DNA from 2 places in the Nocardioides terrisoli genome. Region 1 is predicted to be linked to the other one. Evidence: predicted binding sites of a transcription regulator. Region 1 holds the regulator's gene; the other holds the start of a gene.
The links. Region 1 encodes LexA, which represses DNA repair genes until DNA is damaged. Its sites were predicted from a motif close to TCGAACANNTGTTCGA; they were not measured.
Positions count from the first base shown of each region.

Region 1 (15,516 bases):
ACCGCGTGTGGCGACAGGTCAGCGTCAGCCACCGGGAGTGCCTCGGCGCGGCCAAGTGCCCCTACGCCACCGAGTGCTTCGCCGAACGAGCCAAGGAGAAGGCGGCCCGTTCACACCTGGTGGTGACCAACCACTCCCTGCTCGCGATCGATGCGATCGAGGGCATCCCGATGATCCCGGAGTACGACGCGGTGGTGATCGACGAGGCGCATGAGCTGGTCGCGCGGGTGACCCAGGCGGCCACCGACGAGCTCTCGCCGGCCGACGTCGAGCGCGCCGCCCGGCGTGGTCAGCGGCACGTCGAGGAGCACGAGGCCGACGACCTCGCCGACGCCGCCGACGCGCTGCGCAATGCGATCGACGGCGCCGCGCCCGGCCGTGTCGACCAGCTGCCCGTCGAGCTGACCGACGCTCTGGCACTGGTGCGCGACGCTGCCCGGGCACTGGTCTCCGCGCTGCCGAAGGACACCGACGACGCGGGCGCCACCCAGGCGCGCGGGTGGACCCAGGACATCTTCGCCACTGCCGAGAGGATGGCCGCCGGCAGCGAGCGCGACGTGCTGTGGGTGAGCGAGCGCGACGAGCGTCGGGGCGGCAACCAGCTGTGCGTCGCGCCGCTGGAGGTCGCCGGGCCGATGCGCGAGAAGCTGCTCGCCGAGAAGACCGTGGTCTTCACCTCCGCGACACTCAAGCTCGGCGGTGACTTCGACCGGGTGGCGACGTCCTTCGGGCTCGAGCTGTCCTCCCGCGGCGAGTCCTGGCAGGGCATCGACGTCGGGTCGCCGTTCGACTACGGCCAGCAGGCGATCCTCTACCTGGCCAAGCATCTGCCGCAGCCGGGTCGCGACGGGATGGCGCAGGCCACGCTCGACGAGATCGTCGCGTTGGTCGACGCGCTCGAGGGCCGCACTCTGGGGCTGTTCTCGAGCCGACGGGCCGCCGAGGCCGCCGCCGAGGAGGTACGCCGCCGGCTGCCGCACCTCACGACGCTGGCCCAGGGGGAAGCACAGCTGCCCGAGCTGGCCCGGCAGTTCACCGAGGACCCGCACACCTGTCTGTTCGGGACGCTGAGCCTGTGGCAGGGCCTGGACGTGCCGGGGGAGACCTGTCAGCAGGTCATCATCGACCGGATCCCGTTCCCGCGGCCCGACGATCCGCTGCTCTCGGCCCGCCAGCGTGCCGTCGAGAGGTCGGGGGGCAACGGCTTCATGGCTGTCGCGGCCACCCATGCCGCGCTGCTGCTGGCTCAGGGCAGCGGCCGGCTGATCCGCACCAGCACCGACCGGGGTGTGGTCTCCGTGCTCGACCCGCGGCTGGCGACGGCGCGGTACGCCGACTTCCTGCGGGCTAGCCTGCCGCCGATGTGGACGACGACGGATCCCGCGCTGGTCCGCCAAGCGCTTGCCCGGCTGGCCACCACCTGACCACGACGAAGCCGATCAGCACCACGACCCAGCCGGTGACCGCGTCAAGGACCCAGTGGTTGGCGGTGCCGATGATCACCAGCGACGTGGTGGCGGCGTACGCCCAGCCGGCGATCCGGAGGCCGCGCCAGCGGCCGTATCGCTGCAGTACGACGGCCACCCAGAGTGCCCAGCCCGCATGCAGCGAGGGGAAGGCGGCGAGCTGGTTGGTCAGGTCGCCGAGGCCCTTGGGCGCAGACGCGTCTCCGCTCCACCAGCCGTCGCCCGAGGTGAGCTGGAGGACGTCGACGTAGCCGCCGAAGAGTCGCGGCGGGGCGGTCGGCATCGTGAGGTAGGCGGCCAGACCGAGCACGGTGGCGATCACCAGCGCTCGGCGCGCCGGGAGGTAGCGGCGCGGGCCCTGGCCGAAGAGCCACACCAGCACACCGGCCGTGACGATGTAGTGGGTCGTGGCGTACCAGTAGCTGCCGAACACCGCGAGAGCGTGGTCGAGCACGAACCACTGGTTCAGCGCGTTCTCCCAGGCGATGCCGAGCACCTGCTCGACGTCGAGCAGCTTGGCGGCCCGCTCCCGCGCCGGGGCCAGGTCGTTGCTGGCGAGCAGACGGGATGCGGAGTAGGCGACGTAGAGGAAGCCGATCAGGGCCAGCTCAGCGATGCCGTGACGCCAATGGAACCGGCGTCGGGCGGCCACCGCCACCGGCACCGGGGTCTCCTGCATCTCCAGGGTCACAACAGTGAAAGATAGCGGGTACGGCGGTGCCCGGCACAGCCGTTTTTTGCGCGCTGACCTGCGAAAACGATGATGCGACACGATTTCGGAAACGAGTGGCTCGAAAAGGCGGAGCCGTGCACGACGAAGGGGCCGGGATCAGACCCGGCCCCTCCGTCGTGGGTGATGCTCGTCGATCCGGTGTTGCCTACTGGCCGGCGACCGCGTCCAGCCACGCCTGCCCGTTGGGCGAGCCGACGCCGGTGACGTCGTCGTAGCCGTTGCGGACGTGGATGGTCAGGTCGCCGTCGTCGCCGAACCCACGCACCGAGTAGACGTACCCGGCACTGCCGTCCACCCCGTTGACGTAGTCAGCACGCACTGCGCCCGGGTAGGTCGCCTTGTCGGCAGTGGTGATGTCGTACGACGCGCTCCGCGCGTTGTACAGCACCGGGTTGGCCAGACCGAACGGGTGACCTGCCTGCTGCATCGCCAGCGCCAGCATGCCGGCGTACAGCGGAGACGCCAGGCTGGTGCCTCCGATCCGGTACTCCGAGTAGGCCGCGTGACCGTCGGGGAAGGACTGGGTCTGCCCCACCAGCATGCCGGTCGTCGGGTCGGCCAGCGCCGACACGTCGGGAACGGCGCGCATCGGCGCACCACCGTAGGTCTGGCTGATGGAGCTCGGCACCACGCCGGCCTGGTAGGACGGCTGCGCGAACAGCCTGCTGGTGCCGCCGCCGGCGCCGTACAGGTAGAACGGAGTGCTCCAGGTGCCGTCGGCGTTCAGGGTCTGCTTCTCGGTCTCCCAGCCCAGCTCGAACTGTCGGCTGTCGCCCTGGTCCACGCCCAGCGCGGTGCCACCGACCGCGGTCACCAGCGGGCTCGAGGCCGGCCAGTCAGGGGTCGGGGTGGCGCCGTCGACGCCGCCGGTCTCGTCACCGTTGTCACCGGAGGAGAACAGCAGGCTGATGCCCTCCGCGGCCGCCTGAGCCTGGGTGTCCAGCTGCGGCTTGATGTAGCCGGTGGGCAGTGCCTCGCCGCCGTACCCGTAGGAGTTGGTGACGATGTCGGCCAGGTGGTTGTCGACGACCTTGTTCATGATCGCGTCGAGGTCGCGGTAGTTGTTCGGAGCGCCGATGTAGACGATGTCGGCACCGGGAGCCATGGTGTGCGCGGCCTCGATGTCGAGGGTCTCCTCACCGGACCAGCCGCCCGGGTCCTGCTGCTTGTTGGTAGCCCGGTTGTAGGTGCCCGGCGGGACGATCTGGCTGAAGTGGCCCTTGATGCTCGGCAGGCCGTGCTTCGCGCTGTAGGTCTCCACGTCGGACACGATGGTCGGCGATGCGTAGGCGTCGATGACACCGATCGTGACACCCGAGCCGTCGTTGCCGCTGCTGATCGCGCCGCTCATGCCGTAGGCGCCCTGCAACTGCTTGCCGGCATAGCCGCACGGCGCGAACGCGTAGTCGGGCGTCGCCGGCAGCACGGTGCCGTCCGGGGTCGGCGTGTTGTCGACCGTCTTCTCGCCCCAGTAGGACGAGCATGGCTGCGCGTTCACGAACACCGGCGGCGGGGGAGCCGCCTTGTGCTGGATCGCAAGCGTCTGCGACTCGTCGAGACCGATCACCGCCTCGACGTGGGTGAGCGTGGACGGGATGCTCAGCGCGGTGGTGTTGCTGCGCACTGTCTGGCCCTGCACCTTGTACTCCGCGAAGGAGGTCTTGAACGCCGAGGCCGCCTGGCTGGCGGTGCCGGTCGCCTCGACGTACTTGCGGTTGCCGGGGACCGAGGTCACCTTGAAGCCCTGACCCTTCAGCCAGGACTCCACCGCGTTCACGGTGCTGGTGTTGGGCGAGAACTGCTGGTGGAACTGGGCGGGCGTGAGGAACTTGCCGTAGTCGGGACTGCCGGGGGTGGAGACCGACTCGGCGAGCTTCTGGGCGGCGTCACCGCCACGCCAGTCGAGGTAGACGCGGAAGTCGACAGGCTGCGAGCCGGGCGTGCTGCCGACCCTGTGCTGGGCCTTCGCCCAGGCCGGGGTGCTGCCGGGCAGGGTGCTTCGGCCGTTGCTGGCGGCCTGGGCCGGGCTGAGCAGGCCGGTAGTGGCGGCTGCGAGAGCTGCCGCCGCCGCGATCGCGGCGACGGACGGGGCAATTCTTGTCACAGGGGTTCTCCCTTTCCGAGAAATGTGGCCGTCCGAGCAACGGCCACAGGAAAAACTACCCCTATGTGACCCCGAGCACATCCCCTCGCCGCGATCGAGTTCTCAGGAGGACTTCAGCCGGTCGCGGACGTGACGCCGTAGCGGGGCACGCGTCGCTGGAGGCCGGCCAGGAGGGCACCTAGACCCGGCGGAGTACGGCGGTCACCTTGCCGAGAATGGTGGCGTGGGTGCCGTCGATCGGATCATAGGCGTCGTTGTGGGGGAGCAGCCAGACCTTGCCGGACTTGCGCTGGAAGGTCTTCACGGTGGCCTCGCCATCGAGCATCGCGGCCACGATGTCGCCGTTCTCCGCCGTCTGGGCCTGGCGGACCACCACGTAGTCGCCGTGGCAGATCGCTGCGCCGACCATCGAGTCGCCGGAGACCTCGAGCAGGAAGAGGGTGCCCTCGCCGACCAGTGACTTGGGCAGCGGGAAGACCTCCTCGACCTGCTCCTCGGCGAGGATCGGCACACCCGCGGCGATCCGGCCGACCAGCGGGACGTACTGAGCGCCGGGCACCGCGTCGCCGATCCCGGTCGGGTCGAAGCTCTCGTCGCCGGAGTCGGCGTGGGAGATCGCGCGACGGGCGGCCATCAGCTCGGGGATGAACACCTCCAGCGCCCGCGGACGGTTGGGGTCGCGCTTGATGAAGCCCTTCTTCTCCAGCACGCGCAGCTGGTGAGCGACGCTGGAGGAGCTGGCCAGGCCCACCGTGTCGCCGATCTCGCGGATGCTCGGCGGGTAGCCGCGGCGCTCGATCGACTCGCGAAGCGTGTTCAGGATGCGTTGCTGCCGAGGGGTGAGTCCGGTCGCGTCGGGCGCCGCGTCGGGCAGCGCGGTGACGGTTGCGTGTCGCTCCTTGGTGGCGTCCTTGTCGCCCTTGGCGCTGCGTGCGGGGCGCTTCGTGGTGCTCTTGGTGGCCATGGGTCAGACCGTAGACCGATTCCGGGCGGGGTTCAAACATGTGTTCGAACGGCGTGTCGGGTCACGCTCGGGGCCGTGGGCACCGAGCCATGCGTCGACGCGGCTCCTGCGGTCGGTCAGGCTGCTGCTGGACCGGTCGCCGGCCGGCGGCTCACTGCGACCACGGACGCGTGCGGGTCGGACGGCGCGTGCTCGGGACGGTCGGTGGAGACAGGCTCCGCGGGTTCGGCGCGGCCGCCGAGCACGACCCCCATGTCCAGTCCGTACGTCGTGGTGCCCCCGGGGCGGGACTCCCCGTGCTGCATCTCCCCGATCGAGGGACCGGACATCCCGGTGTCGACGGCGCGGACCTCGCCCTGCGCCAGGACCGACAGCGCGTCGGAACCGGCGAAGAGGTTCTCCTGGCGGCTCCGGTCGAGCCGGGAGAGTCGGCGGCGCCACTGCGACCACTCGGAGAACGAGCGCGCTCTGGCGACCCGAGTCGCCTCGCGGAACAGCCCGTCGGCTGCGTCGAAGGCGAGCTCGAGGTGGTGGTACGCCGTCTGGCGTACCGGCAGTGGGGCCTCCAGGCGGACAAGGAGGTCCAGCTCGGCCCGGCACCGCTCGACGCGAACCAGCGCTTCGTCGACGCGGGCGACCAGGTCCTCGGTGACGCCGGGCTGCGCGGCGCGGTCGTGCCTCCAGCGGCGGGCGAGCCTGCTCATCGAAGGCCGGCCTTCGTCTGACGCACCACGCGCTCGCCGCTCCTGAGTCGATGGTGCTGTGCGATCGAGACGATCATCATGTCCGCGTTCCCTTCCCCTTCTTTTCTACAAGGCTGGTAGTGGAAAAGAAAGGGACCTTCGTCCTCACCCCGGCTCGATCTCCGGCTCGATCTCGGCGATGCACAGTGAGGGCTCGACGAACGGGAGCAGCCGGCCGGTCCGCATCGGTGCCCGCATCTTCTCCAGCGCGCCCTGCATCAGGCCGAGATGGACCGAGCAGACGACGTCGGGCCGGTCGGCGGCGACCTCCCGGAAGGGACAGTGCTCCAGTCGGATCTGGTTGCCGTCGCTGCGCCGTGGAGCGAAGCCGACGTCGTCGAGGAGCGCGGTCAGCTGGTTGACCGCATCCTCGGCGGCAGTCTCACGATGGGGCGGTGGTTCCTCCGCGAGGTAGCTTCCCCAGGCCCTGCCTGCGTCCCGGGATGCCGCGGACGGATCGGCGTGGGTGTTCGCGACGAACCCGGCCAGGATCTCGGCGAGCAGTCGGTAGTTGCGCTGATCCTCGTCGATGTCGGTTGTGGGAAGCGCGGCGTACGTCGCCCGCGGCCGGCCGCGCCGGCCCTCCGTGCGGACCGACCGCTCGACGAGCTCGTCCGCAACGAGGTGGTCGAGGTGGAACCGCACGGTGTTGGCGTGCAGGTCGAGCATCCTCGAGATCGCCTGCACGTCCAAGGCGTCGGGCGCGTCGCGGAGCGCGGCCAGCACCTCCGCGCGGCTGGTGCCACGCTGGCCCCGGTGGGCGCCGCCGGTCGTGGGACGGCTCATCTCCCCAGTTTGCCACCAGTGGTCTTGGAGAAAAGATTCGCGACACGCCGTTCGAACATATGTTCTTGCCCGGTTCGAACAGGTGATCTAACCTCGTACATGTGTTCGATCGAACGTCTGATCGACTGGGCCCGGCGAAACTGTCGGTTGCCGCCGATAGACATCGACCAGAACACAGAAGAGGGGTCGCGAACTCCGTCCGGCCACGAGGGCCGGGCACTTCCCTGGAGGTGGACCGAATGAGCACGATGACGATTTCCCCGATCCGTACGGTGAGGCCGGTGCGGCCGCTGCACGTGATCACCGATGCGCCGGTGCGGCGACCGGTGGCTCGCGTCGAGACCCGGTCGGCGCTGCGGCTGACCCGCCGCGGTCGGGCGGTGTTCCTGGTCGCGTTCCTCGCTCTGCTGGTGACCCTGATGGTCGCCTTCGGCGGGCTGGCCACCGCCACCCATGACTCCGGGACGCCCGACCCGGTGCGGATCGTCGAGATCGGTCCGGGCGACACCCTCTACGGGCTGGCCGGGTCGATCGCAGCCCCGGGGCACGTGCGGGACATGGTGTCGCACATCGAGCAGCTCAACTCGCTGTCCGGTCCGGAGCTCCAGGTCGGTCAGCGGCTGGCGCTCCCGCTGGACTCGGGCGCCACGAACTGACGCCGGCCACGGCTGGCTGAGGAGACGTACCGGCCACGGGACTTCGACCCCCCGGCAGGCTGGTCCTTGGGGAAGGCGGGGGCGAACCGATGCGCTCGGTTCGCCCCCGACGCTTGTCGAGACGCCCTGGTGGGCCGGATCGGTGGAGGTCAGCCAGCGAGCGCCGCGCCCTTGCTGAGCAGCAGCTGTCCGGCCGTGTAGGTCGCCATCACCACCGACTCGAGGCGAGGCGGTGGGTTCTTGACCAGGAACCTGCCCGCGCCGAGAACGGTGTCGGAGCCGACGAACAGCGCCGCGCCCGCCAACGTCAGCCGCCTCGAGCGAGCCGGCAGGGTCGGGTCGAGATGGCCGGCGTGCGCGAGCATGCCGGCGAGCAGCGCGGTGTAGCCGAGCACGGCCGGCCCGAGCGCCTTCTCCTGATTGAACGCCCCGATCGCCATGGTCGGTCCGCCGAGCGCGACGAGACCCGCCGCGACCTTGGCCGTGGTCGTGTCGCGCAGGCGCGTGCCGCGGTCGCGGTGCCGACGGAAGCCGGTGACGTACGCGTCGTGGCCGACGCCGAAGGACCCGGCTCCGGCGGCGAACGCCGCGGTGCCGTGGCGTAGGAGCATCAGGTCGCCGCCCCAGCCGCACGCCTGCGCGACCAACGTGCTGGACCGCAGCGGAGAGCCCATCGCCCGCCGATCTGTGGCCAGCGAGGCGGCCAGGGTCGGCATCAGCAGCGGCTTGGTGAGCCGTCGTGACGTCGCGGCGAGCGGGCGGCTGGAGCCAGCGAGCCAGCTGTCGGCTGCAGCAAGGCCGAGGTAGGCGAAGGTCAGCCGGGTACTGAGGGTGAGGCGGGACACGGATGCATCCAAGCAGAGCGGCGGTCGTGGGTCAGTGTCCGGTGCCGGAGAGTGCTGGGGTGGCCTCGACGACGTCGAGGGTGGTGGTGGGTCCGGTGGTGGTGACGGTGGTGGGGACGGGTCGGGTGGGTCCGTTGTTGACGCGGTAGTGGGCGGCCCAGGTGATGGTGACGTGGATGTCGAGGTGGTGGGCGGTGGTGGGGTAGCGGTAGGTGATGGTCTTGGCGGGGTAGGGCGCGCCGGGTGTGGTGGTGGCGGCGGTGGTGCCGTCGCCGTGGGTCCAGGTGAAGGTGGTCGGCCGGATCGCCAGCTGTACGTGTTGTCCGAGCAGGGTGACGGTGCGGGTGAACGGGGTCGCCTGGGTGGAGAAGATGGTCTCGAGGTTGACCAGGGTGGTGTTGCTGGGTTGTACCAGTGCTCTCGGGTGGGGCAGTGGGATGCGTTGGAAGGCTCGGGCGACCAGGCCGGGGGTGATCTGGGGCTTGTTGGCCACCGCGGCGGGCATGCAGGTCATCTCCGCAGTCGTGTGGGGAAGCGGCCTCACACGGTAGTGCCGCATCAGTTCCTGCCCCTTCGGGCAGCGCATCAAGTTCGTGCACAGTCCCTGTCCGCCGGGTACGTGAAGCTGATCCTGGCGGCAGATGGGCTGCCAAACCCACACCTCCGCTGGCGGAGCGGTCGATGTGTTCTTCGTCGTCCCATGACTGTCGGACCGTTGACCATCGGAGTTGCACGACCCGAGGACGAGCAGTTGGCCGGCTGCGCCATCGGCGGACGTGCTGCAGCTGCTGGCGATCGCTGGTGCGCTGGCGAGGAGCGCGGCGAGGAGCGCCAGGATGCCGACGAGCGGAACTATTTTGCGCGGGTCCACTCCGACACCTTCCAAGCGATTCCGTGGCTAGGCGAGACGAAGACGGTGATTGCGTTGGCGCCACCACTGACTGTATTCACGGACCCTTCGCGGCTGCTCTTCACGCGTTGACGGGTGGTCTTGATCACGATGTCGACGTTGAATCCATCGGTGTCTGTGTTGGGCAGGGCATCGGCAACGTCGGCGATCCGCCATGCGCCGCCCTTGATCCACCCCCCAGCTCCGTAGATGCGTTCGAGCTCATGCCTCACCCGCGTGCACGACTCGCAGCCCGCAGCCTCGACGGCCCGCAGCGCCTTCACGTCGCCGGTGGCCTGGGCGTAGTTGATCAGGTCGACGTAGTGGCGGGCGAAGGCGACCGCACCCGCCTTGCTGTGCGCCTTGGCGGCCGAGGGCATCGGCGGGATCGCCGGGGATCGGACAGCCGAGGGGCTGGCGGACGGGCTGTTCGACGGGGACGGCGAGTGCGTGGCGGAGCCACCGCAGCCGACCAGGGCCAGGGCGCACGCCAGCCCGCAGGTCAGCCCGCACAACAGCCCACGCAGCGGCACCGGCACCAACGGCCGGGGTCGAACTCGCACCATCAGGTCCCCTGTCCCGAGAGAGGTGCCCATTTCACTACCCACCGAGCATCAGCGCTACACCACGAGATCGTCTTGTGGACAGCCGTTCTGCAGCGAGCAGCCGGGCGTCAGTGGCAGAAGCGATCGATCATCTGCTGCAGGTCCGCCTGCACTCGTGCGGAGAGCGGCAGGATCAGTCGGACCACGGGCGCCCGTCCCACCCGGAGGTAGGCCGAGAGCAGGAAGGTCTGCTGGGACTGGCTCAGCGAGTGCGGGTCACAGCGGTCGGAGGGTCGGAAGGTGACGGGAAGCCGCAGTGAGTGGTCGTGATCCTCGAGCACCCGCGGCCGGGCCGGCGCGAGCATGTCGATGATCACGCTTCCGCCGACGTCGACGATCCGCACCGGTGCGCTGCCGCTGAGGCGGTCGACCTTGATCGACGTGCGGTAGCGCGCGCCGTCCAAGCGGCCGTGGGCCAGCCGCACCGAGGCCACCTGGGCAAGTCGCTGCAGCCCGCACGCGCGCTGCCAGAGCCGCAGCAGCAGGTCACGGTCCTGCACCAGCAGCGGCAGCGTCCGGGTGCTGCCGTCGATCCCGACCAGCATCGACGCAGCTCTCTGGGGTCGACGATCGCAGTGGGCGGCGCCGTACTCCATGTCGAAGGCGGCGGTCTGGCCGGGCGGCACCACCTGCGACACGCGTACGGCGGGCCAGGCGAATCCCGGCCAGCGGAAGGTCGCGGTGCCGACCTGGATGGTCCGGTGGCTGTTGTTGGTCACGCCGGTGCGCAGCGCGCTGGTGCCCTCCTGGTTGCGGAACTGGGTGGTCGAGGCAGCCAGGTCGCGATCGGGAACCATGGATGGGGCCGCGGAGCCACAGCCGGCGAGGCTCAGCAGCAGGAAGGCCAGGACGACGAGGAGGGCCCGCGAGCCCTGGGCAGGGGCGGTGCCGTGCCGCGCGGTCACCGTCGGCCGTGCTTTCCCCCCGAGGCGGTCACCGGCCGTGGAGCGGGCGCTTCTCCGCGGAGGGTATCGAGGAACTTGCCCCCGAAGATCAGCGCGAGGAACAGGCAGCCCACGGCGCCGAGGGTCGCCACCGCGAGCAGCAGCCAGGCGCCGAGCTCGCCGGCCTTCGCGGACGGCCCCAGCTGGATGGCGTAGTAGACGAGCACGCCCCACGCGAGCGCAGCCGCGACGACGGCAGCGGCGTACGACGCCAGCCGACCGGTCGGGAGGGGAGGTGGTGCACCCCCGCTGTGCTTGCCCACGAGCGTCATTGTGACCTATCACCGCGACGCGCGAGGACCGGACGACACCTCTGCTGGAGTCCGGCCTTGGGCGGGCCATCGCCCGACCCGGATCCGGGACTCGAGCGGCACCTCCGCGGGTCACGACACGCCCGGCCGGAGCCGGCCGCAGGGCGCTGACCTGCGGGTTCTCCGGTGTGTGCGACGTGCTCCGAACTTTTCTGGGAGGGCTGTTGCGCAGCCCCCCACCCCGGCGTACCGTAGCCACTACATCTAGTAGTTACACCGTTGTGGTTTTCCACATCTAGTCCCACAGAAAAAGGCAGTTCCGCACAGGGAATGGCAGTTTTCCACAGCTCGACCCACCGCGAAGCACACAGCCGCGCAGCTTGACGAAGTCCGAGAGGAGCCCGCGATGCACTGCCCGTTCTGCCGCAGCACCGACACCCGGGTCCTCGACTCGCGGGTGTCCGACGACGGGGCAAGTATTCGCCGCCGGCGGGCATGCACGGAGTGCGAGAAGCGTTTCACCACTGTCGAGCAGATGCAGTTGACCGTGCTCAAGCGCAGTGGCGCCTCCGAGCCGTTCAACCGCGACAAGGCGGTGGCAGGTGTGGCCAAGGCGTGCAAGGGCCGGCCGGTCGGCGCCGACGACCTGGCCCGACTGGGCCAGACGGTGGAGGACGTGTTGCGGGACAGGGGCTGGGCCGAGGTCCCGGCCCACGAGATCGGGCTGGCGATCCTCGGACCGCTGCGCGAGCTCGATGAGGTCGCCTACCTGCGGTTCGCGAGCGTCTACCGGGCGTTCCAGTCCGCCGAGGACTTCGAGACCGAGATCGCGGTGCTGCGCGCGGAGCGTGCGGCCGCCGAACAAGCTCAGCCCACGGGCTGACCAAGAGCCGCCCGGTGCGTAGTGGGGAAGCTGCGCGCCGGGCAACCAACGACGGTGCACCAGCGCCGACAACTGAAGAAGTCCGACACCACGAAATCGCAGGGAAGAAGGGGCACATGACCGAGACGGCAAGCAGCCGGGGCACGCGCAAGGGCGCAGCCAAGGGACTGAAGATCGAGCGGGTCTTCTCCACTGAGGGTGTGCACCCCTACGACGAGATCGCCTGGGAGCGTCGTGACGTCGTGCAGACCAACTGGAAGACCGGCGAGTCGGTCTTCGAGCAGCGCGGCGTGGAGTTCCCCGACTTCTGGTCCGTGAACGCCTCCACGATCGTCACCACGAAGTACTTCCGCGGCGCCGTCGGCACCGACGCCCGCGAGTGGAGCCTCAAGCAGCTGGTCGACCGCGTGGTCACGGCCTACCGCAAGGGCGGCGAGGACAATGGGTACTTTGCCGATGCTGCGTCTGCCGAGCTGTTCGAGCACGAGCTGACCTGGCTGCTGGTGCACCAGTACTTCTCGTTCAACTCCCCGGTCTGGTTCAACGTCGGCACCAAGTCGCCCCAGCAGGTGTCCGCGTGCTTCATCCTCTCCGTCGACGACTCGATGGACTCGATCCTGAACTGGTACAAGGAGGAGGGCTTCATCTTCAAGGGCGGCTCCGGCGCCGGCCTGAACCTGTCCCGGATCCGCTCGTCCAAGGAGCTGCTGTCCTCCGGCGGTACCGCGAGCGGCCCGGTCTCCTTCATGCGCGGCGCGGACGCCTCCGCAGGCACCATCAAGTCCGGCGGCGCCACCCGGCGCGCGGCGAAGATGGTCGTGCTCGACGTCGACCACCCCGACATCGAGGAGTTCGTCGAGACCAAGGCGCGCGAGGAGGACAAGATCCGCGCGCTGCGTGACGCCGGGTTCGACATGGACCTGGGCGGCAAGGACATCACCTCGGTGCAGTACCAGAACGCCAACAACTCGGTCCGGGTGACCGACGAGTTCATGCGCGCTGTCGAGGACGGCACCGAGTTCGGGCTCAAGGCGCGCGGCACCGGCGAGGTCATCGAGACCGTCGACGCCCGCTCGCTGTTCCGCAAGATCGCCCAGGCCGCGTGGGAGTGCGCCGACCCGGGCCTGCAGTACGACGACACCATCAACGACTGGCACACCAACCCCGAGACCGGTCGGATCACCGCGTCGAACCCGTGCTCGGAGTACATGTCGCTCGACAACTCCTCGTGCAACCTTGCCTCGCTGAACCTGCTCAAGTTCCTCAAGCCCGACGACACCTTCGACGCGCCGCTGTTCGCCAAGGCCGTCGAGTTGATCATCACCGCGATGGACATCTCGATCTGCTTCGCCGACTTCCCGACCGAGGCGATCGGCGCCACCACGCGCGACTACCGTCAGCTGGGGATCGGCTACGCCAACCTCGGTGCGCTGCTGATGGCGATGGGCCTGGGCTACGACTCCGACGGCGGCCGCGCGATGGCTGCCACGATCACGAGCCTGATGACGGGGACGTCGTACCGACGCAGTGCCGAGCTGGCCGCGATCGTCGGGCCGTACGCCGGCTACGCCCGCAACGCCGAGGCGCACAAGCGAGTGATGCGCAAGCACCAGGCCGCCAACGACGTGGTCCGGACCCTGCACGTCGCCGACGCCCAGGTGCACAAGCTGGCCACCAAGGAGTGGGCCGAGGTCATCAAGCTGGGCGAGAGGAACGGCTTCCGCAACGCCCAGGCCTCGGTGCTCGCGCCGACCGGCACGATCGGCTTCATGATGGACTGCGACACCACCGGGATCGAGCCGGACTTCTCCCTGGTCAAGTTCAAGAAGCTGGTCGGCGGCGGCTCGATGCAGATCGTCAACCAGACGGTCCCGCGGGCGCTGCGCAACCTGGGCTACCAGGAGGAGCAGGTCGAGGCCATCGTCGAGTACATCGCCGAGAACGGCCACGTCATCGACGCACCCGGCCTCAAGTCGGAGCACTACGAGGTGTTCGACTGCGCGATGGGCGCCCGGGCGCTCAAGCCGATGGGCCACGTGCGGATGATGGCCGCCGCCCAGCCGTTCCTGAGCGGGGCCATCTCCAAGACCGTCAACCTCCCCGAGAGCGCGACGGTCGAGGAGGTCGAGGACATCTACCTGCAGTCATGGAAGCTCGGCCTCAAGGCGACCGCGATCTACCGGGACGCCTGCAAGGTCGGCCAGCCGCTGTCGGACGGCAAGTCCGACTCGGCGAAGGCCGATCAGTCGTTGACCACGGGCCCAGGCGATGCTGCCGAGGCCGTCAAGGTGGTCGAGGTCGCCAAGCCGTTCCGCAAGCGGCTGCCGAAGTCGCGGGCGGCGCGGACGACGAGCTTCACCGTCGGTGGCGCCGAGGGCTACATGATCTCCGGCGCCCACGACGACGGCGAGCTCGGCGAGATCTTCCTCAAGTTGGGCAAGCAGGGCTCGACGCTGGCCGGCGTGATGGACGCCTTCTCGATCGCGGTGTCGATCGGCCTTCAGTACGGCGTGCCGCTGGAGACCTACATCTCGAAGTTCACCAACCTGCGCTTCGAGCCAGCCGGTCTCACCGACGACCCGGACGTCCGGATGGCGCAGTCGCTGATGGACTACGTGTTCCGTCGGCTGGCGCTGGACTACCTGTCCTTCGAGGACCGGTCGATGCTGGGCATCTACTCGGCCGAAGAGCGGCAGCGCCACCTCGAGACCGGCTCTTATGAGCCCGTCGAGGAGACCGGCAGCGCCGCCGAGCTGATCGCGACGCCGAAGGTGGAGGAGGTCGTCGAGGAGACCCCGGCCGAGGCGCCCGGCGCCAAGGTCGACACCTCCGGCGCGCACACCAGCGCCGAGCTCCTGGAGAAGATCACCGGCACCGCGGTCGACTCCCCGCTCTGCATGACCTGCGGCACCAAGATGCGCCCCGCCGGCTCCTGCTACGTCTGCGAGGGCTGCGGCAGCACCAGCGGTTGCAGCTGATCAGCTCCCCAGTGGTGGTCCGGCGCAACGCGTCGGGCCACCACATCGCGGAGCTAACGCGACGAGGACGCATTCCGCGTTCGGCGGGTCAGGGTGCTGTGCTCCGGAACGACCCGCCGTCGAACATCAGCCGCGCGAACCGCTCACCGATCTGCTGCTGGGTCTTCGCGTCCGGGTGCAGGTCGTCGGGAAGGGGCCGCGCTGCGGCATCTGAGGCGCTGTACAGCTCGAGTCCGTCGAGGTAGCCGAGGTGCGGGTCGGTGGTGGCGCGCTGCTGCACGATGCGGGCCAGTTCTGCGCGGATGACCTGGAGGGTGAGCTTGCCGCTCGCGACCTCGGCCGGGCTCCCGGCGGCCCGGAAGCGGAGCCGACCTTCGGCAAGACCGCTCACGTCCATCTCGCTCGGGCCCGGCGTGTCCTCGTGGATGGGGCACGCGATCGGGGAGACGACCAGGAGCGGCGTGTGCGGGTGGCCCTCGCGGATCAGGTCGAGGAATCCGTGCACCGCCGGCACGAAGGCGCGCACGCGCATCAGATCGGTGTTGACGATGTTGATCCCGATCTTGACGCTGATGAGGTCGGCCGTGGTGTCGCGGATGACCCGCGCGACGAAGGGATCGAGTAGCGCACTACCACCGAACCCGAGATTGACCAGGTCGAATCCTCCCA
Region 1 covers NZ_CP134227.1:1,680,449-1,695,964, reverse strand. The annotation lists gene Q9R13_RS08070 (ATP-dependent DNA helicase) at 1-1,424, shown strand, start outside; gene Q9R13_RS08065 (phosphatase PAP2 family protein) at 1,348-2,157, opposite strand; gene Q9R13_RS08060 (S53 family peptidase) at 2,345-4,303, opposite strand; gene lexA (transcriptional repressor LexA) at 4,482-5,267, opposite strand; gene Q9R13_RS08050 (hypothetical protein) at 5,384-5,971, opposite strand; gene Q9R13_RS08045 (helix-turn-helix transcriptional regulator) at 6,116-6,796, opposite strand; gene Q9R13_RS08040 (LysM peptidoglycan-binding domain-containing protein) at 7,036-7,452, shown strand; gene Q9R13_RS08035 (lysoplasmalogenase) at 7,602-8,297, opposite strand; gene Q9R13_RS08030 (hypothetical protein) at 8,329-8,811, opposite strand; gene Q9R13_RS08025 (DUF6318 family protein) at 9,150-9,752, opposite strand; gene Q9R13_RS08020 (hypothetical protein) at 9,860-10,696, opposite strand; gene Q9R13_RS08015 (hypothetical protein) at 10,693-10,998, opposite strand; gene nrdR (transcriptional regulator NrdR) at 11,393-11,869, shown strand; gene Q9R13_RS08005 (vitamin B12-dependent ribonucleotide reductase) at 11,986-14,847, shown strand; gene Q9R13_RS08000 (GDSL-type esterase/lipase family protein) at 14,936-15,516, opposite strand, start outside.

Region 2 (15,516 bases), 440 kb from region 1:
CCTACAACGGCACGATGCCCGGCCCGACCCTGCACGGACGGATCGGCGACCGGTTCGTGATCCGGCTGGTCAACGACACCCCGATGGGCCATTCGATCGACTTCCACGCCGGCCAGGTCGCACCGGATCGTCCGATGCGCACCCTGGCACCCGGACAGGCGCTGACCTACCGCTTCACCGCCCACCATTCCGGGATCTGGCTCTACCACTGCTCGACCATGCCGATGGCGGTCCACGTCGCCAACGGCATGTTCGGCGCGGTGGTGATCGACCCGCCGCACCTCCCGCCGGTGGCGCACAGCTATGTGCTGCTGCAGTCCGAGCTCTACCTCGGCGCGCAGGGTGGCTCGGTCGATGTCGCCAAGGTGCTGGCCGAGAGGCCCGACGCCGTCGTCTTCAACGGGTACGCCGACCAGTACGACGCCGATCCGCTGACCGCCCGGGTGGGCCAGCGGATCCGGATCTGGGTGCTCGACGCCGGCCCCGACCGCCCCACCTCGTTCCACGTGGTCGGCGGGCAGTTCGACACGGTGTTCTCCGAGGGCGCCTACCTGCTGCGACGGGGCAACCCCGAGCACGGTGCGGCCCAGGTGCTGAGCCTCGGCCCCGCGCAGGGCGGCTTCGTCGAGATCTCGTTCCGCCAACCCGGGCACTACCCGTTCATGTCACACCTGATGGTCGACGCCGGCCGAGGCGCCCACGGGATCATCCGGGTCCGCCGCTGAGGACGGCGGTCGCTCGTCTAGATGACGCTGCGGTCGTGCCCCTCCCAGTACTGCCGGCGCAGGTCGCGCTTGAGGATCTTGCCGGTCGGGTTGCGCGGCATCTCTGTGACGAAGTCGACCGAGCGTGGGCACTTGAAGTGGGCCAGGTGCTCGCGGGCGTGGGTCACCAGCTCGTCTTCGGTCACCTCAGCGCCCGGCGCCCGGGTCACCACCGCCTTCACCACCTCGCCCCACCGGTCGTCGGGAACGCCGATGACCGCGACCTCGGCCACGCCCGGGTGCTCGGCGAGCACCCGCTCGACCTCGGGGGAGTAGATGTTCTCCCCACCCGAGATGATCATGTCCTTGAGCCGATCCTCGACGTACACGTAGCCGTCCGCGTCCACCTTCCCCATGTCGCCGGTGCGCAGCCAACCGTCCTCGGTGATCACCTCGGCGGTCGCCTCCGGCCGGTTGAGGTAGCCCTTCATCGTCTGCGGGGTCCGGAACCACAGCTCGCCGTGCTCGCCCGTCGGTACGTCGGCCAGCGTGGCCGGGTCGACGACCCGCAGCTCCGCCTCCGGCAGCAGCCGGCCGGCACTGGTCAGCCGTTCCTCGCGCCCGGTCGCCAGCGCCTCTCGGTGCTCGTCGGGCATCAGGTGGGTGATCACCCCGCACACCTCGGTGAGCCCGTAGACCTGGATGAAGTCGGTCTCCGGCCAGGCGTCCATCGCCGCCCGGAGCAGCGGCAGCGGCATCGGCGAGGCGCCGTAGCAGTAGGTCTTGAGCCGGCCGAAGAGGGCGATCGCGTCCGGGCCGGACTGGAGCACCTGCGCGAGGACCGCCGGAACCAGGAACGTGCGGTTGGCGCCGGCCATGATCGCGCCGGCCAGCGAGGCGCCGTCGGGCTCCCTGGTCATCACCGTCGGGACGCCGTCGTGGACGCCGAACTGGACGTACGACGAGCCGCCGACGTGGAACAGCGGCATCGAAACCATGTTCTTGTCGCCGGGCTCGAACGACCAACCGTCGTGGGCGTGCCGGGTGTGCTCGAGGACATTGCGCTGGGTGAGCATCACTCCCTTGGGATGCCCGGTGGTGCCCGAGCTGTACATCACCAGGCACACGTCGTCAGGAGTGACGTCCCGACCACGAGGGGCCGGAGCGGCAGCGGCAAGGGCCGACTCGTACTGGTCGTCCTCCCCGCCCTCGGGCGTCACGGTGACAATCCGCTCCACCGCGGTCAGCCGGTCACTCAGGCTCTCCACCAGGGGCATCAGCTCGGTGCCGACCAGGAGCAGCCGGGCGCCGGAGTCGTTGACGACGTAGTCGACCTCCTCGCCGGCGAGCCGCCAGTTGAAGATGGCCGTCGCCGCGCCGAGCGACGCGGCGGCGAAGGTGAGCTCGACGGTGGCCGGATGGTTCTTGTCCAGGCTCCCCACGACGTCGCCACGACCGATCCCCCACGACCGCAGCGCGCCCGCGAGCCGGCGTACCCGGTCGTCCCACTCGCGCCAGGTCCACGTCCGGCCGAGGTAGCTGAGCGCCTCGCCGTCAGGGTCGACCGCTGCCCAGTGGGCCAGCCGGTCGTCGAGGTGGGTCGGATCAGGCGGCGTCGGATCGGGCTGGGTGGGATCGGTGCCGGACGCGGTGGGCTCCATGGCGGAACTGTGACACATGACACAAGCGTCGTGCGGCCGGTCCGGGTCGTCTCCACCGGTTCCAGACCGCGGGTAGGGTCCGCCGGGTGATCACCGCAGCGGCCTTCGACCTCGGCAACGTGCTGATCGACTGGCAGCCCGAGCACGCGATCGCCCGAGCCGTCGGGATGGACGAGGCGCGGCGATTCCTGGCGTCGTACGACTTCCGTGCCTGGAACCACCTCCAGGACCAGGGCATGCCGTTCGAGGAGAGCGAGCGGCAGGCGATCGCCGCACACCCGGAGTGGGCCGAGCACCTGCTGGCCTACCGTCGCAACTTCGTCGCCTCGCTGGTCGGGCCCATCGACGGTGCGGTCGACCTGGTCCGAGAGCTGCACAGGCGCGGCGTCCCCGTCTTCGCCCTGACGAACTGGTCGGCGGAGACGTTCCACCACGCCCGAGAACGGTTCGCCTGGCTCGATCTCTTCGCAGACATCGTGGTGTCCGGGCAGGAACGGGTCGCGAAGCCGGATCCAGCGATCTTCGAGCTGCTGTCGCGGCGCTCCGGTGTCCCCCTTGATCAACTCTTCTACACCGACGACAGCCCGCGACACGTGACGACGGCGCGGGCGCTGGGGATGACGGCCGTGGTGTTCGCATCGCCGGAGCAGCTCCGTCGCGACCTGGTGGCTGCAGGGCTGCTGCCCGACTGACGGGGGTCGAGCCGGATCACGTCGCCTCGATCCGGCCGGGCTCCTCGGGGCCCTTGCCCACCCCCATCACGATCACACTGGCGAGCACCACCAAGGCCAATCCGGCCACCTGGGTCCCGGTCAGCGTCTGCCCGAGCACCAGCAGCCCGGCGAGCGCCGCGACCGCCGGCTCGACGCTGAGCAGGATGCCGAACACCGCAGCCTTGAGCCGGCGCAGCGCCAGCAGCTCCAGGGAGTACGGCAGCAGGGAGGACAGCACGGCGAGCCCCAGGCCCTTGGCCACGTGGTCCGCGGTCCACACGTCGTGGCCGGCCAGGCCGGCCGGCAGCACCACGACGGCAGCCACGCACAACGCGAGGGAGAGGCCGTCAAGCTCGGCGAAGGCCGCGCCGGTGCGGGCACTGAGCAGGATGTACGCCGCCCAGCAGGCGCCGGCCGTCAACGCCAGCAGCAGGCCGACCCAACTGAGGTCGCCCAGGGGGATGCTCAGCGCCCGCGAGATCAGCAGCACGCCCCCGGCGGCAGCGGCCACCGCGACGAAGTCCAGCGGCCGGCGCGACAGCGCCGTGGTCAGCACCAGCGGGCCGAGGAACTCGACCGTGACCGCCACGCCGAGCGGCAGGTGGGCGAGCGAGCCGTAGAAGCTCCAGTTCATCAGCCCCAGCGCGAACCCGAAGGCGACCACCGTCGCCCAGTCGGCACGGGTGTGCCCGCGGAGGGTCGGCCGGCTGACCGCCAGCAGGATCAGCGCCGCGAAGCCGACCCGGAGCAGGACCGACCCGCCTGCTCCGATCTGCGGGACCAGGGTGGCGGCCAGGGCGCCGCCGAACTGCACCGAGACGATCCCGCCGAACACCAGCACAGGCGCGGGAACCCGGTCGGCAGACACCCGGCGAGGGTAGTCGGGCAGGCGGCTCACCGCGCCCGCTCGACCCTCGTCTCATCCCAGACCGGCTCGGGTGACTCGTAGACCGCCCCGTCGGCCCCGAAGACCACGAAGCGGTCGAAGGACGCTGCGAACCAACGGTCGTGGGTCACCGCGAGCACGGTGCCGTCGTACGTCGCCAGTCCGGCCTCGAGTGCCTCGGCCGACTCCACGTCGAGGTTGTCGGTCGGCTCGTCGAGCAGCAGCAGGGTCGCCCCTGAGAGCTCGAGCAGCAGGATCTGGAACCGCGCCTGCTGACCGCCGGACAGCGAGTCGAAGGTCTGCTCGGCGGCGTGCGCGAGCTCGTAGCGGTCCAGCACCCGGCTCGCCTGCTCGCGCCCCATCCCCGTGCGGCCCCTCCCGTCGACGCCGGCGTCACCGCGATGCAGGATCTCCAGCAGGGTGCGGCCCACCAGCTCGGGGTGCGCGTGCGTCTGGACGAACCAGCCGGGGCGCACCCGGGCCCCCAGCTTCGCCGTCCCGGCGTGCGCCACGGGAGCGATCTCGATGTCCTCGACGGGCAGGTGCTCGGCCTCCGGACGGGTCCCTCCCGCGGCCAGCAGCCGCAGGAAGTGGGACTTGCCCGAGCCGTTGGAGCCGAGCACGGCCACCCGTTCGCCGTACCAGACCTCGAGGTCGAAGGGCCTCATCAGACCGTCGAGCTCGAGATCCTCGCAGACCACTGCCCTCTTGCCCGTGCGCCCACCGCGCAGCCGCATCGTGACCTGCTGCTCGCGGGGCTGCTCGATGGGTGGGCCGGCCTCCTCGAACTTGTGCAGCCTGGTCTGTGCAGCGCGGTAGCGCGAGGCCATGTCGGAGTTGTACGCCGACTTCTGCTTGTACATCAGCATCTGTGCGCGCAGCTTCGCGTGCTCCTCGTCCCAGCGCTTGGTCAGCTCCTCGAAGCGGGCGAACCGCTCCCGCCTGGCCTGGTGGTAGGAGCCGAACCCGGCCGGGTGGGTCCAGGTGGAGTTGCCGGCACCCGAGCCACCGCTCGAGAGCTCGACCGTCACGATCCGGGTGGCGGTGTTGCTCAACAGCTCGCGGTCGTGGCTGATGAACAGGATCGTCTTGCTGGACTCACGGATCCGCTCCTCGAGCCACATCTTGCCCGGGACGTCGAGGTAGTTGTCCGGCTCGTCGAGCAGCAGTACCTGGTCGGGGCCGGCGAGCAGGTATTCCAGCACCAGGCGCTTCTGCTCGCCGCCGGAGAGAGTGCCCAGGGAACGGTACTTGGCGCGGTCGAAGGAGAGGCCGAGCGCGGTCGTGCAGCAGCTGTCCCAGGCCACCTCGAGGTCGTAGCCACCTGCGTCGGCGTACTCGGCGAGTGCGGAGGCGTACTTCAGCTGGGTGGCCTCGTCGTCGGTGTCCATCAGCCTGAGCTCGAGCCGCTCCACCTCCGCGGCCGCCGCCCGGACCCGGGGTGGTGCCACGGACAGCAGCAGCTCGGCGACCGTGGTCGCGCCCTCACCGACGTGCTGACGCATCACGCCGAGGCCACCGGACCGCGTGACCGCGCCGGCATGCGGCGTCAGCTCGCCGGTGACGATCCGCAGCAGCGTGGTCTTGCCGGCACCGTTGGCGCCGACCAGGGCCACCTTCGCGCCCTCGCCGACCCGGAAGGACACATCGTCGAGCAGCACCCGGCCGTCGGGGAGCTGGTAGCGCACTCCGGCGACGTCGACGTGACCCATGGGATGGATTCTCTCGGTCGCGCACGCCGAGCGCGAACGGATATCTGATTCGGGCGTCTCGTCCTACGCTGGGCCGATGGCGGACGTGATGGCACTGGCCACGGAAGAGCGCCGGGACCTTGCCGACTACCTCGCGACCCTCACCGACGAGGATTGGTCGCAGCCCTCCCTGTGCCCGCGCTGGTCGGTGCGCGACGTGGCCGGCCACGTGCCGAGCTACGACGAGCTCGGCTGGCCTGGCCTGCTCGCGCTCCTCGCCCGGTCCAGGCTGTCGCTGGAGCGCAGCAACCAGCGCCTCGTCGAGCAGACCCGCCGACGGAGCACCGACGATCTGGTCGCACGCCTGCGCCAGCACGCCGTACCCCGGGGCATCACCGCCATGTTCGGGGGCCGGATCGCGCTCACCGACACCCTGATCCACCACCAGGACATCCGACGGGCCCTCGGTCACCCTCGCAGCGTGCCGGCTGGTCGGCTGGTCGCGGCGCTCGAGTTCGCGCCCCGTGCGCGTGCGCTGCCGGCACCGGGCAACGTCCGCGGCCTCCGGCTGGTGGCCACCGACCTCGACTGGAGCAGCGGCAGCGGTCCGGAGGTCGCCGGCCCCGGGGAGGCCCTGCTCGTCGCGGTCGCCGGCCGCTCGGAGGCGCTCTCAGACCTGAGTGGACCGGGGCTCGGCCTGTTGGCAGAGCGTGTGGCCGGGAGCAGCGAACGGTCGTGAGCCTGTCCGACCACCGGCGCGGCCCGATTCCTGGAAGCAGCTGGTGCGTGCCCCCAGGGGTGGTGGACGGTCCGAAGGGAGGGTGCCGGTGCGATTGACGACGAACCGGTGACCGTGGGGCGTCGTCCAGGTGACGACGCCTGGTTCGACGACGGCCGCGTGGTAGCCGGCGTGGGTCTTGAGGCGGTGGTGGTGTCGGCATAGCGGGATGAGATTGCAGGTGCAGGTGGATCCGCCGGTGGCGTAGGGGTGGACGTGGTCGTGGTCGCAGGCGGTCGCGGGATGGGTGCAGTAGGGGAACAGGCAGTGCCGGTCGCGGCGGTCGACGATCTCGCGGAGCCGACCGACCACCTGATAGGCGTCGCTGGCCCGGTGGGCGTCGGGATCCAGGACCGGGAGCACGGTCAGATCGGTGGCTGGGCGGCCGCACCAGGCGGCGATGCGCTCGGCCAGAGTGACGAACCCGTTGGTGGTCTCGGGCCGACAGTGGCCGACGGGGTCCAGGCCGAGCAGGGCCAGGTCACTGATCCGTAGCTCCAGCACGGTGCGCGACCGGCCCGGGATGCGAGCCGGTGCGCTGGTCTCAACGTCGGTCAGTAGCTGGTGGGCCAGGGCAGGGTCGGCGAGCACGCCCAGGGCGCGGGCTCGGCGGACCGCCAGGGTGTCGTGGGCGGCGTCGGGGTGCACCCGGTCGAGCACTTCGGCCAGCGCGGTCAGGGTGGTGTCGAGGTCGTCGAGGTCGGCGTAGTCCGCGCGGATGTCCATCCCGCTCACTCCGGTGTGGCCGACCGCCTCCTTGTCAAAGCGCACGTATCGACGGTCCAAGGCCTCGAGGCTGGCTGCCTCCACCTGCTCTGGATACAGCCTCAGCATCACCTCGCCGACCAGGCGCCGTACGGTGATCTGCCCGGCTCGGTCGGCGACCGGGGCGAGGGCGGCATCGATGGCGGCGACCACGTCGTCGGGCGCGCCGGCGACCTCGGTCGCGATCATCCGGGCCCGCCAGGCCGGCACCTGCCCGGCCCGGGTGCGGGCCCAGATCGCCGGCAGTCGGTGGGCCAGCACCAGCACGTCCCGAAGCAACCCCCGCCCAGCGGCCGTGGACAACCCGCATGCTGCAGCCAGCCCGGCCGGCGCGTCCCAGGCCACCGGTGGCAGGCCGGCCCACGCGGGAGAGTCCAGCGACTGCTCAGGGTCGATCCCGACGAAATGGGCGGCCAACGCGTCGTCATCGACCCGGGTCGGCGAGACCGGCTGACCGTCATCGCCCAGCTCAGGATGCGCATCGGCCCACGCCAACGCCAGCACCACCACTTCGGTCTCCGCTGCCGCGACCCGGGCGCGAGCGTCGCGGATCCGGTGTGCCAGCCCTACCGGCGAGCAGTCCTCCATCGGCAGCGCCGACTCACCGGGCCACGCCGGGTCGTCACGATGCGGAGCCAGTGTCATGAACTCATGATACTCGAACATCTGTTCGATTTCAAGAGAGATATAGGGGTCGGATTGCAGGGCGGCCTCAAGGCAGGCGTCCCAGAGCCATCGGGGTCATCCGGATGTCAGATCGCACATGCGCACAGCCCTGGAGCCGGCTCGACTCCCCTCAGCGGTGCTGGTCCCGATAGTGCTGCGCGAGCAGGTCGGCTCCCCAGTCACGGCGCAGGTCACGGACCACCGTGTGCACGTGGTTGGCTCCGGTCTGGGTGTTGTCCAACTCGATCAGCAGGCTGTCGGCGCGGACGGCGTAGTAGTGCCCCTCCCCCGGCTCGACCGAGCCCAGCCAGGCGAAGGTCGACCGATCAAGTGTGGACGTGACGGTCTGCGCCGGCCGCCCCGTGTAGACCCCGACCAACCTCGACAGCAGGTCGCGCTGGGAGGGGTCGAGGTCGGCGTACCCGATGCCGCGCGGCACCGCGGTCACCTCGGCCCGTACGGCGTTGCCGGTGATGATGTCGGCGGGAGCGTGGTCCGCGACGACCGCCACCGCCCGCTGGTCGGCGTCCAGGCTCTCCAGCAGTGCCCGGCCGGCGTCCTCCTCGGCGGCCAGCGGCCGAGTGCCATCCGGGGCGGTCGCCGGGTTGGCGCCGAGGAACAACGGCAGCGCGGCCACCGAGTCCCCCACGACGCTCACGTGCACGCAGACGTGGTGGCCGCCCAGCCGCCAGCCCCAGACCTCGTCGGCCGGATCGGCGAACACCGAGAGCCAGTAGTGGCCCGGGTCGCGCCGCTCCCAGCCAGGTCGGCCGGCCTGCTGCTCGACCGCACGCAGGACGGTCTCGAGGTCCATCACCGCCCGGGCCCGGGCCCACCCCGAGTCGCTCAGCCCGGTCGCCACCAGGTCGAGCGCCGCGGCGCGCTGCGGGTCGGTCATTCCGCCGAGGATCAGCCCGCCACGAGGCCCGGGGGTGTACTGCCAGCGCATCCGCTCGACGTCGTCGAACGAGTACGTCGCGCTCGCCCGCTGGTCGTCGTCGAGCAGGCCCAGCCACCTCGCGGCAGCCGCCCGCGTCCGCTCCGAGGTCGCCGCGGTCATCGCTGCTCGGAGACCACCGCTCGTCCCGCCTCCAGGCGCGCCACCGGCACCCGGAACGGCGAGCAGGAGACGTAGTCCAGTCCGACGCCGTGGAAGAAGTGGATCGATCGCGGGTCGCCGCCGTGCTCGCCGCACACCCCGACGTGCAGGCCGGGACGTGCGGACCGTCCCTTCTCGGTCCCGATCCGCACCAGCTCGCCGACGCCCTGGGTGTCCAGGGACTCGAACGGCGAGATGTCGAAGATGCCGTTGTCGAGGTAGGTGGAGAAGAACGACGACTCCACGTCGTCACGAGAGAAGCCCCAGGTCATCTGGGTGAGGTCGTTGGTGCCGAAGGAGAAGAAGTCGGCCGACTCGGCGATGTGGTCGGCGAGGATCGCCGCCCTGGGCAGCTCGATCATGGTGCCGACGAGGTGGTCGACCGCTCCGCGCTCCTCCGCCACCTCGGCGGCGACCTGGGCGATCTTGAGGCGGATGACGTCGAACTCGCGCACGCTAGCCACCAGCGGGATCATGATCTCCGGCCGTGGGTCACCACCCACGGCCTTGCGGTCCGCCGCGGCCTCGAGGATCGCCCGTGCCTGCATCACGAAGAGCCCCGGGATCAGGATGCCCAGGCGGACGCCGCGGAGCCCGAGCATCGGGTTCTGCTCGTGCAGCCGGCGGACGTGCTCGAGCAGCACCCGGTCGCGGTCGTCGACGGGGTCACCCCCCTGCTGCTGACGTTGCTCCTGCAGCGCGACCGCGACCGACAGCTCGGTGAGGTCGGGGAGGAACTCGTGCAGGGGCGGGTCGATCAGCCTGATCGTCACCGGCAGGCCGTCCATCGCCTCGAAGATCTCGGTGAAGTCCTGTCGCTGCAGCGGCAGCAGGGCATCCAGTGCCGCCTGCTGCTCGGTCTCGTTGTCGGCGACGATGAGGTCCTCGACGAGCTGGCGTCGCTCACCGAGGAACATGTGCTCGGTGCGACACAGTCCGATCCCCTCGGCACCGAACCTCCGGGCCCGGGCCGCGTCCTCCGGGGTGTCCGCGTTCGCCCGCACCCGCAATCGGCGTCCGGAGTCGGCGCGCTCCATCACTCGGGCGACGGCGGAGACCAGGTCGTTCGAAGCGGCCGGCACCTCGCCCTCGAAATGCTGCACGATCAACGAGTCGCTCACCGGCACCTCGCCCGCGAAGACCTCGCCGGTGGTGCCGTCGATGGAGATCACGTCGCCCTCGTTGACGACCCCGCCGTCACGGACCTGGACCGACCGGGCGGACACGTCGACGTCGAGCGCCTCGGCGCCGCACACGCAGGTGCGGCCCATCCCGCGTGCCACCACGGCTGCGTGGGACGTCTTGCCACCCCGGCTGGTGAGGATGCCGCGTGCGACCACCATCCCCTGCAGGTCGTCGGGGTTGGTCTCCTTACGCACCAAGATGACGTCCTCGCCCCGCGCGGCCCACTCGACCGCGGTCGCCGAGTCGAAGACCACCTTGCCGACCGCGGCGCCGGGAGACGCCCCCATGCCGGTGGCGAGCAGCGTGCGCTCGGCGGCCTCGTCGAAGCGGGGGAACATCAGCTGGGCGAGCTGGGCGCCGGTCACCCGGCGCAGACCCTCGTCCTCATCGATCAGCCCCTCGCTGATCATGTGCCGGGCGATCCGGAACGCCGCCTCCGGTGTCCGTTTGCCGACCCGGGTCTGCAGCATCCAGAGCTTGCCGCGCTCGATGGTGAACTCGATGTCGCACATGTCGCGGTAGTGCTTCTCGAGGATCGCCATGATCCGGAGCAGCTCGTCGTACGACGTCTTGTCGATGCGCTCGAGGTCGGCGATCGTCAGGGTGTTGCGGATGCCGGCGACCACGTCCTCACCCTGCGCGTTCTCGAGGTAGTCGCCGTAGACGCCTTGGTTGCCACTCGCGGGGTCCCGGGTGAAGGCCACGCCGGTGCCCGAGCCGGCACCACGGTTGCCGAAGACCATCGCGACGACGTTCACGGCAGTGCCCAGATCGTCGGAGATCCGCTCCTGGCGACGGTAGAGCCGGGCCCGGTCGGTGTTCCAGGACTGGAAGACGGCGTCGACGGCGAGGTCGAGCTGCTCGCGGGGCTCCTGCGGGAAAGGCCTGCCGGCGTGCTGCTCGACGAGTGCCTTGTACGTCGCGACCAGCGCACGCAGGTCGTCCGCGGACAGCTCGGGGTCCTCGGTGACGCCGCGCTCCTGCTTCAGCGCGTCGAACGCCCCGGAGAACACGTCACCCTCGATGCCCAGCACCGTGACGCCGAACATCTGCACCAGCCGGCGGTAGGAGTCCCAGGCGAACCTCTCGTCGTCGGCTGTACGGGCCAGCCCGACCACGGACTCGTCGTTGAGACCGACGTTGAGGACGGTCTCCATCATCCCCGGCATCGACACCGCCGCACCCGAGCGCACGGCGACCAGGAGCGGGTCGTCGGACTGCCCGAGCCGCTTGCCCATGGTCTGCTCGAGCCTGGCCAGGTGCTCGTCGACCTCGGCGCGCAGGCCGTCAGGGAGGGTGCCGTCGACGAGGAACGCGCGACAGGCATCGGTGCTGATGATGAACCCGGGAGGCACCGGCAGCCCGATGTTGGTCATCTCGGCGAGGTTCGCGCCCTTGCCGCCGAGCAGCTCCTTGTGGTCCTTGTCGCCCTCGGCGAAGTCGTAGACGAACTTGGTTCCCATGACCTGACTATGCCCGATCGGCAGATCTTCATGGGCGACGGGTCAGGGGCGGCGGGCCTGCAGCACTCGGAACCCCTTGGCGCTGGCGATCCGGTCGGTCGGGTAGCCCTGCTCGGTGAGCCACCGGGTCAGCGAGTCCGCGCCGAGGTTCTTGCCAACGACCATCGTCGCCGAGCCTCCGGGCACCAGGTGCGGGAGCCAATGCAGCAGCAGCTCGTGCAGGGCGGACTTGCCGACCCGGATCGGTGGGTTGGACCAGATCTCGTCGTACGACGTGTCCGCGTCGACCGCGTCCGGGAGCACTGCCTGGAACCGGTCGGCGACGCCGAGCGCCGCGGCGTTCTCGTTGGCCAGCAGCAGCGCCCGCTCGTTGACGTCCACCGCCGTCACCACGGCGTCCGGGCAGGCCACGGCGACAGCCAGCCCGATCACGCCGTAGCCGCACCCGAGGTCGAGCACCGAGCCGGCGGTGACCGGCGGGCCCACCTCGCGCAGCAGCACACCGGTGCCGATGTCGAGCCGGCCGCGCGCGAAGACTCCCGACCCGGTGGTCAGCTCCAGCCAGTGCCCCCAGACGTCGGCGCGCATCGGCACCCGCTGGAAGGGGCTGGCCGGGTCGGCGCTGAAGTAGTGGTCCTGCTCGTCGTCCATGGCTCAGTCCTCGGTCTGGCGGGCCCAGAGGTTCACGCCCGACTCCACCGCGTGCCCGTCGATGGCGGCCAGCTCCTCCTCGGTCAGCGGCGCCGCGTCGAGGGCGTCGAGGTTGGTGTCCAGCTGCTCGACCGATGACGCCCCGATCACCGCGCTGGTCACCCGGCGATCGCGCAGCGCCCACTGGAGCGCGAGCTGCGCCAGCTTCTGGCCACGTCCCTGTGCGATCTCGTCGAGCGCCCGGATCCGACGCAGCACGCTCTCGTCCAGCCCGGAGATCGTGCTGTCCGCACGTGCCGCTCGCGAGTCGGCCGGGACACCGTGGAGGTAGCGGTCGGTGAGCAGTCCCTGGGCTAGCGCGGTGAACACGATGCAGCCCATCCCCTGCCGCTCCAGCTCGTCGAGGAGCCCATCCTCGATCCAGCGGTTCAGCAGGGAGTACGACGGCTGGTGGATCAGCAGCGGCGTGCCCAGCTCGCGGGCGATCCTGGCCGCCTCGGCCGTCCGACCCGGTGAGTACGACGAGATGCCGGCGTACAGGGCCCGGCCGGAGCGCACCGCGGTGTCCAGCGCCATCATCGTCTCCTCGACCGGCGTCTCGGGGTCGAAGCGGTGGCTGTAGAAGATGTCGACGTAGTCCAGCCCCATCCGTGCCAGGGACTGGTCGAGCGAGGCGAGGACGTACTTCCGCGAGCCGCCGCCCTGGCCGTAGGGGCCGGGCCACATGTCCCAGCCGGCCTTGGTGGAGATGACCAGCTCGTCGCGGTGGGTCCCGAAGTCCTCGCGCAGGTAGCGACCGAAGTTCTCCTCAGCGCGACCGTAGGGCGGCCCGTAGTTGTTGGCCAGGTCGAAGTGCGTCACGCCGCGGTCGAACGCGCGGCGCAGGATCGCCCGCTGTGTGTCCTCCGGACGGTCATCGCCGAAGTTCTGCCACAGCCCCAGGGAGAGCGGGGGCAGCTTGAGCCCGCTCCGTCCGCAGAAGCGGTAGTCGCGGCCGTCGTACCGGTCGTGCGCTGCTTGATAGCCCATGCGACTCATCCTGCCGCACCGGTGGAGACCCGCCGCGTCCCCATAAACCCCGAGCGCCGACCGGGGTGTTCCCCTATGGTGCGAGGGATCGAGCCGCGATGGGATGTGCGCATGACCGTTTCCCGGATCGCCGCGCCGTTGCGGCGCCAGGTGCTGCGCTGGACGATGGGCCGCCGCGGTGGCCTGGACATCAGCATGGTGCGGAAGATCCCCGCGTCCACGACCTACCCGCTGCGCCGGGTGGGCGTCGACCCGGTGCCCGAGCTCTCCCGCGCTCGCGACAGCGCGCCGGTGACCCGGCTCGGACGGGTCTTCGGGATGAACATCTGGCTGGTGAGCGGGTACGACGCGGCGCAGGCCGTGCTCGCCGACTCGACCCGGTTCAGCAACGACCTGCGCCACCTGCTCGGCACCAGGGAGCGCACCGACGCGCAGGGGGTCGGCGGACTGGGCATGACCGACCCACCGGACCACACCCGGCTGCGCCGGCTGCTGACGCCCGAGTTCACCCGCCGGCGCCTCGCCCGACTCGACGGACGGATCGACGCGATCGTGGCCGAGACGCTCGACGCACTGGCGCGGACCGGCCCGCGCGCCGACCTGGTCGCGGACTTCGGGTTCGCGATCCCGTTCCGGGTGATCTGCGACCTCCTCGGCCTCTCGGTCGCGGACCGACAGGCCTTCCATCGGCTCGGCGCTGCCCGGTTCGATCTCAGCGAGGGCGGGTTCGGGGTGTTCAACGCCGCCACGGAGTCGCGTGAGTTCCTCATCAACGCCGTGCGCCGGCAGCGCAGCGATCCGGGTGACGGACTGATCGGCGCGCTGCTGACCGAGCACGGCTCGGAGTTCGATGACGTCGAGCTCGGTGGCCTTGCCGACGGCGTCTTCCTCGGTGGCTACGAGACCAGCGCCAGCATGCTGTCGATGGGGGCCTACGTGCTCAGCCAGAACCCCGACGCCTACGAGGCGCTGCGCCGCGGGGAGGCTGCCGAGGTCGACGCGGTGGTCGAGGAGCTGCTCCGGTTCCTCTGCCCCGTGCAGGTCGCGTTCCCGCGCTTCGCCCGCGACGGCATGGACCTGTTCGGTGCCCGGGTCAACCGGGGCGATCTGGTGGCGGTGTCGCTGTCCGGCGCGAACCGCGACCCCCGCAGGTTCGACACGCCTGAGGAGTTCGACCCGGCCACCGCGACGGCCGCCCATCTCGCCTTCGGGCACGGCCTGCACCGCTGCGTCGGCGCCGAGCTCGCGCGGATGGAGCTGCGGGTGGCGCTGCGGGGCCTGGCCCGCCGCTTTCCCGACCTGGCCCTGGCTGTGCCGGTCGAGGAGCTGGCCTTCCGGGAGCTGTCCGCCGTGCACGGGATCGATGCGCTGCCGGTGCACCTGTGGGCGCCGACCGGGACGCACCTCGAGGCCGTGCCCGGATGAGCGACCCGGCCGCCGGCCGGCCGGTGATCGTGGTGTGTGCGCCGGCGCACGCGGAGGTCCTCGTGGACGAGTTCGGCCGCTACGCCCGTGACTACGACCTGCGCACGACCCGCTCCGCGGCGGAGACGACGGCGTTGATGAGTCGGTTGCGGGCGGCCGGCGTACCCGTTCCGCTGGTGGTCACCGAGTCTCGGCTGCCCGACAGCGGGGTCTACGAGGCCTTCGCCGCCTGGCGCGAGGCGATCCCGACCGCCCGCCGGCTGGTCGCGGCGCACTGGGAGCACTTCGGCGCCGACGCTGCCGGGCTGCGCCCCGGTCTCGCCAAGGGGAAGTACGACGCCTACCTCCTGATGCCCCGGGGAAGGCGCGACGAGGAGTTCCACACAGCGGTGACCGAGCTGCTCTCCGACTGGGGCTCGACCGTGCCCCGGCCCGAGGTCGCGTCCGTCCAGGTCGTCGCCCCGTCACTCGACCCGGTGACCGTGGCCGTCCGCGACTTCCTCGACCGGATGGGCATGCCGCACGAGCTGCTGCACCCCGACAGCGAGGCCGCGCGCGCGATCCTGGCCGACCTCTCGGGCAACGTGGCCTACCCGGTGGTGGCCGCCTACGGGCGGGAGACCGTCGTCGCCCGCAGCGTGCGCGACGTGGCCGCGTCCTTCTACGGCCGGCCCGCCGACATCGTGGTCGACGAAGTGGTCGACCTGGCGATCGTCGGTGCGGGTCCCGCGGGGCTGGCGGCGGCCGTCTACGGAGCCTCCGAGGGACTCGACACCGTGGCCGTGGAGGCCGAGGCGGTG
Region 2 covers NZ_CP134227.1:2,120,527-2,136,042, forward strand. The annotation lists gene Q9R13_RS10140 (multicopper oxidase domain-containing protein) at 1-725, shown strand, start outside; gene Q9R13_RS10145 (long-chain-fatty-acid--CoA ligase) at 743-2,365, opposite strand; gene Q9R13_RS10150 (HAD family hydrolase) at 2,452-3,057, shown strand; gene Q9R13_RS10155 (EamA family transporter) at 3,074-3,946, opposite strand; gene Q9R13_RS10160 (ABC-F family ATP-binding cassette domain-containing protein) at 3,973-5,676, opposite strand; gene Q9R13_RS10165 (maleylpyruvate isomerase family mycothiol-dependent enzyme) at 5,753-6,394, shown strand; gene Q9R13_RS10170 (HNH endonuclease signature motif containing protein) at 6,326-7,843, opposite strand; gene Q9R13_RS10175 (DUF3500 domain-containing protein) at 7,995-8,924, opposite strand; gene ppdK (pyruvate, phosphate dikinase) at 8,921-11,611, opposite strand; gene Q9R13_RS10185 (class I SAM-dependent methyltransferase) at 11,654-12,262, opposite strand; gene mgrA (L-glyceraldehyde 3-phosphate reductase) at 12,266-13,291, opposite strand; gene Q9R13_RS10195 (cytochrome P450) at 13,403-14,716, shown strand; gene Q9R13_RS10200 (NAD(P)/FAD-dependent oxidoreductase) at 14,713-15,516, shown strand, end outside.
Region 2: Q9R13_RS10170 (HNH endonuclease signature motif containing protein) is a predicted target of LexA. The motif match lies at 7,857-7,872, and genes of this name have one in related genera.